2 regions of the Stenotrophomonas sp. S4 genome follow, and region 2 is predicted to be linked to the other one. Evidence: riboswitches for the same ligand, from Rfam matches in the RefSeq annotation. Region 2 holds a riboswitch; the other holds the start of a gene.
The links. Region 2 has a riboswitch for cobalamin ahead of ACUZUJ_RS01140 (epoxyqueuosine reductase QueH). Riboswitches for the same ligand answer to the same signal wherever they lie in the genome.
Positions count from the first base shown of each region.

Region 1: another riboswitch for cobalamin. It lies ahead of btuB (TonB-dependent vitamin B12 receptor); the one in region 2 lies ahead of ACUZUJ_RS01140 (epoxyqueuosine reductase QueH).

Region 1 is NZ_CM196188.1:561,460-564,675, forward strand. It holds gene btuB (TonB-dependent vitamin B12 receptor) at 1-1,546, opposite strand, end outside; cobalamin riboswitch at 1,662-1,884, opposite strand; gene ACUZUJ_RS02545 (histidine phosphatase family protein) at 2,027-2,605, shown strand; gene ACUZUJ_RS02550 (TfoX/Sxy family protein) at 2,656-3,018, opposite strand; gene msrC (free L-methionine (R)-S-oxide reductase MsrC) at 3,015-3,216, opposite strand, start outside.
Region 2 is NZ_CM196188.1:270,193-273,408, reverse strand. It holds gene ACUZUJ_RS01145 (nicotinate phosphoribosyltransferase) at 1-1,378, shown strand, start outside; cobalamin riboswitch at 1,528-1,742, shown strand; gene ACUZUJ_RS01140 (epoxyqueuosine reductase QueH) at 1,904-2,590, shown strand; gene pncA (bifunctional nicotinamidase/pyrazinamidase) at 2,646-3,216, shown strand, end outside.

The DNA of each region.
Region 1 (3,216 bases), 290 kb from region 2:
TGTCGAACTGGGTGCTGCCGTGGGTGCGGTTGCGCGGGTCGGTGTAGCTCAGCTGCGCGTTGATGTCGAAGCCGGCCAGCAGCACGCCACCGGTCAGCTCGGCACCGCGGATGCGTGCCTTCTCCACCTGCTGCATCTTGAAGGTTGCCGCGTCGTAGGTGATCAGGTCATCGATGCGGGTCTCATAGACGTCCAGGCCCCAATGCCAGCCCTGGCCCTGCTGCGAAACACCGAGGTTGGCGCTCTTGGACTTCTCCGGCTTCAACGTCGGCACGCCGCTCCACGGGTCGTACAGGTCGCTGAAGGTCGGCGCCTTGAACGCGGTGCCGTAGCTGGCGTTGAGGCGCAGGCCGTGGTCCAGCTGCATCGCCCAGCCGAGACTGCCGGTGGCGTGGTTGCCGAACTGCTGGTTGTCGTCGTTGCGTGCGCTGGCCTGCAGCTGGTGGCGGCCGAAGCGGCCCTGGTACTGCACGAACACACCGGTGTTGCGGCGGCTGTCGACGAGGTAGCCCGCGCTGCTGCCATCCAGGTTGTCTTCGCTCCAGTCCACGCCGGTGCTCAGCAGCTGGCCTTCGGCCAAGGTGAAGTCACCCTGCAGCGAGGCGCTGTCGCGGTGGGTCTGTGCGCTGCCGCGTGCGCCGAAGTCGCCGAAGTTGTCCGACTCGTTGTCGCTGCGGCCGACGTTGGCGGTGAACGCCAGGCGCTCGGACGGGGTGTAGCGCACCTTGCCGGCCAGCACCTGCTGGCGGGTCTCGGAGTAGTTGTAATAGCCGTCGTAGTGGTTCTTGCCGTCGGCGCGCAGCGCGCTGCCTTCCACGGTCCACTGGTCGTTGAAGGTGTAGCCGCCACGCAGGCTCTTGGACAGGTTGCGGTAGCCGTCGCGGTCGGGTTCATCGGCGAAGCAGCCGGCGAACAGCGTCGCCGAGCCACGGCAGGCATCGATGCCATCGGAATGCTGGTAGGCGATGTCGGCGCCGAACCAGCCGCGTTCGGTGCCACCACCGATGCCGCCGCTGGCTTCGCGCAGGCCGTTGCTGCCGCCACCGAGCTGGACGTGCGGAGCAAAATCGCCCTGGTTGCGGCGGATGAAGATCTGGATCACGCCACCGATGGCGTCGGCGCCGTACAGGCTGGACTGCGGGCCACGCACGATTTCCACGCGTTCGATCTGCGCCAGCGGCAGGTCCTGGTACATGGCCAGGCCGAGGTCGGCACTGTTGATGCGCACGCCATCGACCAGCACCACGGTGTGGCCCGAGTTGGTGCCGCGCAGGAACAGCGAGCTCTGCTTGCCGAGGCCGCCGGCATTGGTCAGGTTGATGCCGGCACGGCCGCGCAGCAGCTCCTGCAGCGAGGTGGCCTGGCTGGATTCGATCTGCGCGCGGTCGATCACCTGCGCCGGCGCGATGCTGTCCTGCAGGGCGATCGGGGTGCGGGTGGCGGTGACCAGGATCTGGTTGAGCGCGGTGGTGTCATCGGCGGCCTGGGCCAGCGCGGGCAGGGCGGCCAGCACGGCCAGGGACAGCATTCGGGACTGCAGCTTCATGGGGGACTCCAGGTGCCACGCACGCCCGCGTGGCGAAGGGGAGGAGCCGCGAAGGCAGGCATGCGCCGACGCCGCAGCGCAGGCTGCGGTCATCCAGCGCCATGCCCACCGCATCGCGACCTGAGGCTTCCTGGCCGGTCTCCGGGCTTGCCGCCGGGTGGCGCGAGGCCACCGTCCAGGCGCCTTCCCATGCCTGCGGCACAGTGGCGTTGTTGCCTGGAACTGACGTGCTTACCGTTGCGGGGGCAGCGCCGGCCTGGCGTGGCATCACGCGTCACCGGCTTCCCGTTTCAACCTGCCGGCCGTGGCCGCAGGTCACCTGGAAGTGCGCGCAGTCTACGGCATCACAGGCGGCCCGTAGCGTCGAGCCTGCTCGACTGCCTTTGCTGTGCCCTTAGAATGGTCCCTCGATCCCGTGGTGCCGTTGCCGATGTCCGCCCGTTTTCCGCTGTTCCCGCGTTGCCTGTACAGGACGCACGCATGATCCTCGACCTGGTCCGCCACGCCGGCAACGGTCGCGATGAGTTCCTCGATGGCCGCAGCGATCCACCGCAGCTGGCCCGCCTGCCGCAGGAACTGGTCGATGCCTACGCCGCGCAGCCGTGGGAGCGGGTGATCAGTTCGCCACGGCTCCGCTCGCTGCACACGGCGATGGCCCTGGCTACCCCGCGTGGGCTGGACGTGGAAGCGGACGAGGAATGGGAAGAGCTGGATTTCGGCGATTGGGACGGGCAGTCGCTGTTCGACCTGCCGGAGGACGCACTGGCGGCCTTCCATGCCGATCCGCATGCATTCCCGCCGCCGAACGGTGAAAGCTGGGGCCACTTCGAGCGGCGCATCGCGCGCGCGCTGGATCGCCTGCTCGATGATGATGATCCGGTGCCGACGCTGGTGGTCAGTCATGGCGGCCCGCTGCGCATGGTGCTGTCGCAGGTCTGTGGCCTGCCGATGTCGCTGTGCTGGGCATTGCGCATCGACCACGGCACCCGTCTGCGGGTGTGGCTGGAGCGCGGCGAGGTCGGGCTGGTGGGCGAGCTGCTGGAGCTGCAGCAGCCCTGACCCGACGGTAGTGCCGGCCGCTGGCCGGCATGCCCAGGAACGCGGGTGCCTCAATCCTCGTCGGTGTGCTCGGCCACGCTGTCTTCCGCGTCATCGTCGGCATCGAAACGCTGCTCATGCACCGGACCCGAAGCGGGGCCGGCCGCCTTCAGAGGGTGCGCGGCGATGCGTGCTTCGTAATCCTGCACCAGCGCCTCACGCTGCGGCTCGCTCAGTTCCTGCCAGTGGCAGTCCAGCAGCGCGCCTTCCAGCGAGTACAACAGGTTCAGGCTGGGCTTGAAGCCCGCGCGCTTGACCTTGACGAAGGCGCCGACCGCGCCGATCGCAACCAGGTCCTCGCGGCTGCGCAGGCCGACCTGGCGCAGCCAGGCTGCACTCTTGGGGCCGATGTTGCGCAGCTTCGGCGCGCTCATCCAAGTGCCTCGACGAACACGCGGGCGATGGCTTCCAGGCCGGCCTGGTCGTCGGCGTCGAAGCGGCCGACCTTCGGGCTGTCGATGTCGAATACGCCGATCAGTTCATCGCCGCGCAGCAGCGGCACCACCAGTTCCGAACGCGAGGCCGAATCGCAAGCGATATGGCCGGGGAAGGCATCGACGTCGTCCACGCGC
Region 2 (3,216 bases):
CGACAGCTACAAGGCCAGCCATTGGCTGCAGTACCCGCCGGGTACCGATGCCACGTTCTTCTACGTGGAATCACGTGGCGGCCTGCACGATCGCACGGTGTTCTTCGGCCTGCAGGCGATCCTCAAGGACGCCCTGGCACGGCCGGTCACCCACGCCGACATCGACGACGCTGCTGCGGTATTCGCCGCCCATGGCGAACCGTTCAACGAGGCCGGCTGGCGCGATATCGTCGACCGGCTTGACGGCCACCTGCCGGTGCGCATCCGCGCCGTGCCGGAGGGCAGCGTGGTGCCCACCCACCAGGCACTGATGACCATTGAATCGACCGATCCGGCCGCGTTCTGGGTGCCCTCGTACCTGGAAACGCTGCTGCTGCGCGTGTGGTACCCGGTCACCGTGGCCACCATCAGCTGGCATGCACGGCAGACCATTGCCGCGTTCCTGCAGCAGACCAGCGACAACCCGCAGGGGCAGCTGCCGTTCAAACTGCACGACTTCGGCGCGCGCGGCGTCTCGAGCCTGGAATCGGCCGCGCTGGGCGGTGCCGCGCACCTGGTCAACTTCCTCGGCACCGATACCGTCTCGGCCCTGTGCCTGGCGCGCGCGCACTATCACGCGCCGATGGCCGGCCATTCGATTCCCGCCGCCGAGCACAGCACCATCACCAGCTGGGGCCGCGAGCGCGAGGTGGACGCCTACCGCAACATGCTGCGCCAGTTCGGCAAGCCCGGTGCGATCGTAGCGGTGGTGTCGGACAGCTACGACATCTACCGCGCGATCAGCGAGCACTGGGGCACCACCCTGCGCGATGAAGTGATTGCCTCGGGCGCGACCCTGGTCATCCGCCCCGATTCGGGTGACCCGGTGGAGGTGGTGGCCGAAAGCCTGCGCCGGCTGGATGAAGCCTTCGGCCACACCCTCAACAGCAAGGGCTACCGCGTGCTCAACCACGTGCGGGTGATCCAGGGCGATGGCATCAACCCGGACACGATCCGAGCGATCCTGCAGCGCATCACCGACGACGGCTACGCCGCCGACAACGTGGCCTTCGGCATGGGCGGTGCGCTGCTGCAGCGGCTGGACCGCGATACCCAGAAGTTCGCGCTGAAGTGTTCGGCCGCACGGGTGGACGGCGAGTGGATCGATGTCTACAAGGACCCGATCACCGACGCCGGCAAGACCAGCAAGCGCGGCCGCATGCGCCTGCTGCGGCGCCTGGATGACGGCAGCCTGCACACGGTGGCATTGCCTTCCAGCGGTGACGACACGCTGCCAACCGGCTTCGAGGACGCGATGGTGACCGTGTGGGAGAACGGCCGGTTGCTGCACGACCAGCGGCTGGATGAGATCCGCGCGCGGGCGGCGGCGGGGCATTGAAGGTGCATCCCGACCGGGGTCAGAGCCCGCTGCGTGGCAGCGGGATCCGACCCCTTCCTTCCGCTGGGGTCGGATCCCGTTGCAGCGCAACGGGCTCTGACCCCGATGCCCCTTGACCCTGGCCAGCAACGCGTCCACCGTGGGCACGCCGAAGGTATCCCTGCCGTAGTTGTCATCGCGGCAGGGATTTAAACGGGAATCCGGTGAAGGCGCTTCGCGCGCCCATTCCGGAGCTGCCCCGCAGCGGTGAATGGAAACGAATCCTGCCAACAGCACTGGGCTCACGCCTGGGAAGCGGCGGGTAGTAGGTGGGCTGCGGCCCGTGTCCATCAGCCCGAATACCGGCCCCGGCCGGGGGACACGACCGTCCCCTGACTCGACCTGGAATCTCCGCGGGGAGGTTGCCGGGGCCGCCGTCGTCCTGCGCGTGCAGGCGGTGTGGCCGCGCGCGTCCTGTTCACGGTATCCAGCCAGACCCGTTCACCCACGCGCTGATGCATGGGCCACCGCCGTTGCCGGCGGTCCATGCGGTACCTGACGATGACCGAGCTCCAACGCCCCACCCTGACCCTGCCCGCCGACGGCAAGCGCCTGCTGCTGCATTCGTGCTGCGCGCCCTGTTCCGGCGAAGTGATGGAGGCGATCACCGCCTCCGGGATCGACTACGCGATCTTCTTCTACAACCCCAACATCCATCCGGTGAAGGAATACGAGCTGCGCAAGCAGGAGAACATCCGCTTCGCCGAACAGCACGACATCCCGTTCATCGACTGCGACTACGACACCGACAACTGGTTCAGCCGTGCGCGCGGCATGGAGAACGAGCCCGAGCGCGGCATCCGCTGCACGATGTGCTTCGACATGCGCTTCGAACGCACCGCGCTGTACGCGCACGAGCACGGTTACGACACCATCAGTTCGTCGCTGGGCATCTCGCGCTGGAAGAACATGGCGCAGATCAACGACTGCGGCATTCGCGCCGCGTCGCGCTATGAAGGCCTGCAGTACTGGGACTACAACTGGCGCAAGGGCGGCGGTGCCAGCCGCATGATCGAGATCAGCAAGCGCGAGCAGTTCTACCAGCAGGAATACTGCGGCTGCGTGTACTCGCTGCGCGATGCCAACCGCCACCGCCGCGAGAACGGGCGCGAACGGATCAAGATCGGCCTGCTGTACTACGGGCAGGACGCTGAGGCGCCGCAGGGCGATTGACGTGCAGGCATGGGGCGGCCACGCTGGTCGCCCCTTCTGTTGTACCGGACCTGCCATGACCGCCCTGCCCGCCGATGTCGCCCTGCTGGTGATCGACCTGCAGCCGGACTTCATGCCCGGCGGTGCGCTGGCCTGCGACCAGGGCGATGCGCTGGTGGCACCGATTGCCGACCTGCTGGCACAGCGTCGCTACCGCACCGTGGTGGCGACCCAGGACTGGCACCCGGCCGACCATGCCTCGTTTGCCAGCCAGCACCCTGGCCAGCGCCCGTTTGAGACCATCCTGCTGCATGCACAGCCACAGACCTTGTGGCCCGACCACTGCGTGCAGGGCAGCGCCGGTGCCGCGCTGCACCCGGGCGTGGACTGGACGGTGGCCGACGTGATCCTGCGCAAGGGCACGCGCCAACAGGTGGATTCGTACAGCGCCTTCCGCGAGAACCACGGCCCCGATGGCGAGCGCCCGGCCACCGGCCTGGCCGGCTGGCTGCACGAGCGGCGCATCCGCGAAGTGCACGTGTGCGGCCTGGCCCGTGACTACTGCGTGCTGTGGAGCGCGCAGGACGCGGTGAAGTCCGGCTTCCGGGTGAAGTTCCTGTGGGACCTGACCCGGCCGGTGACCGAAG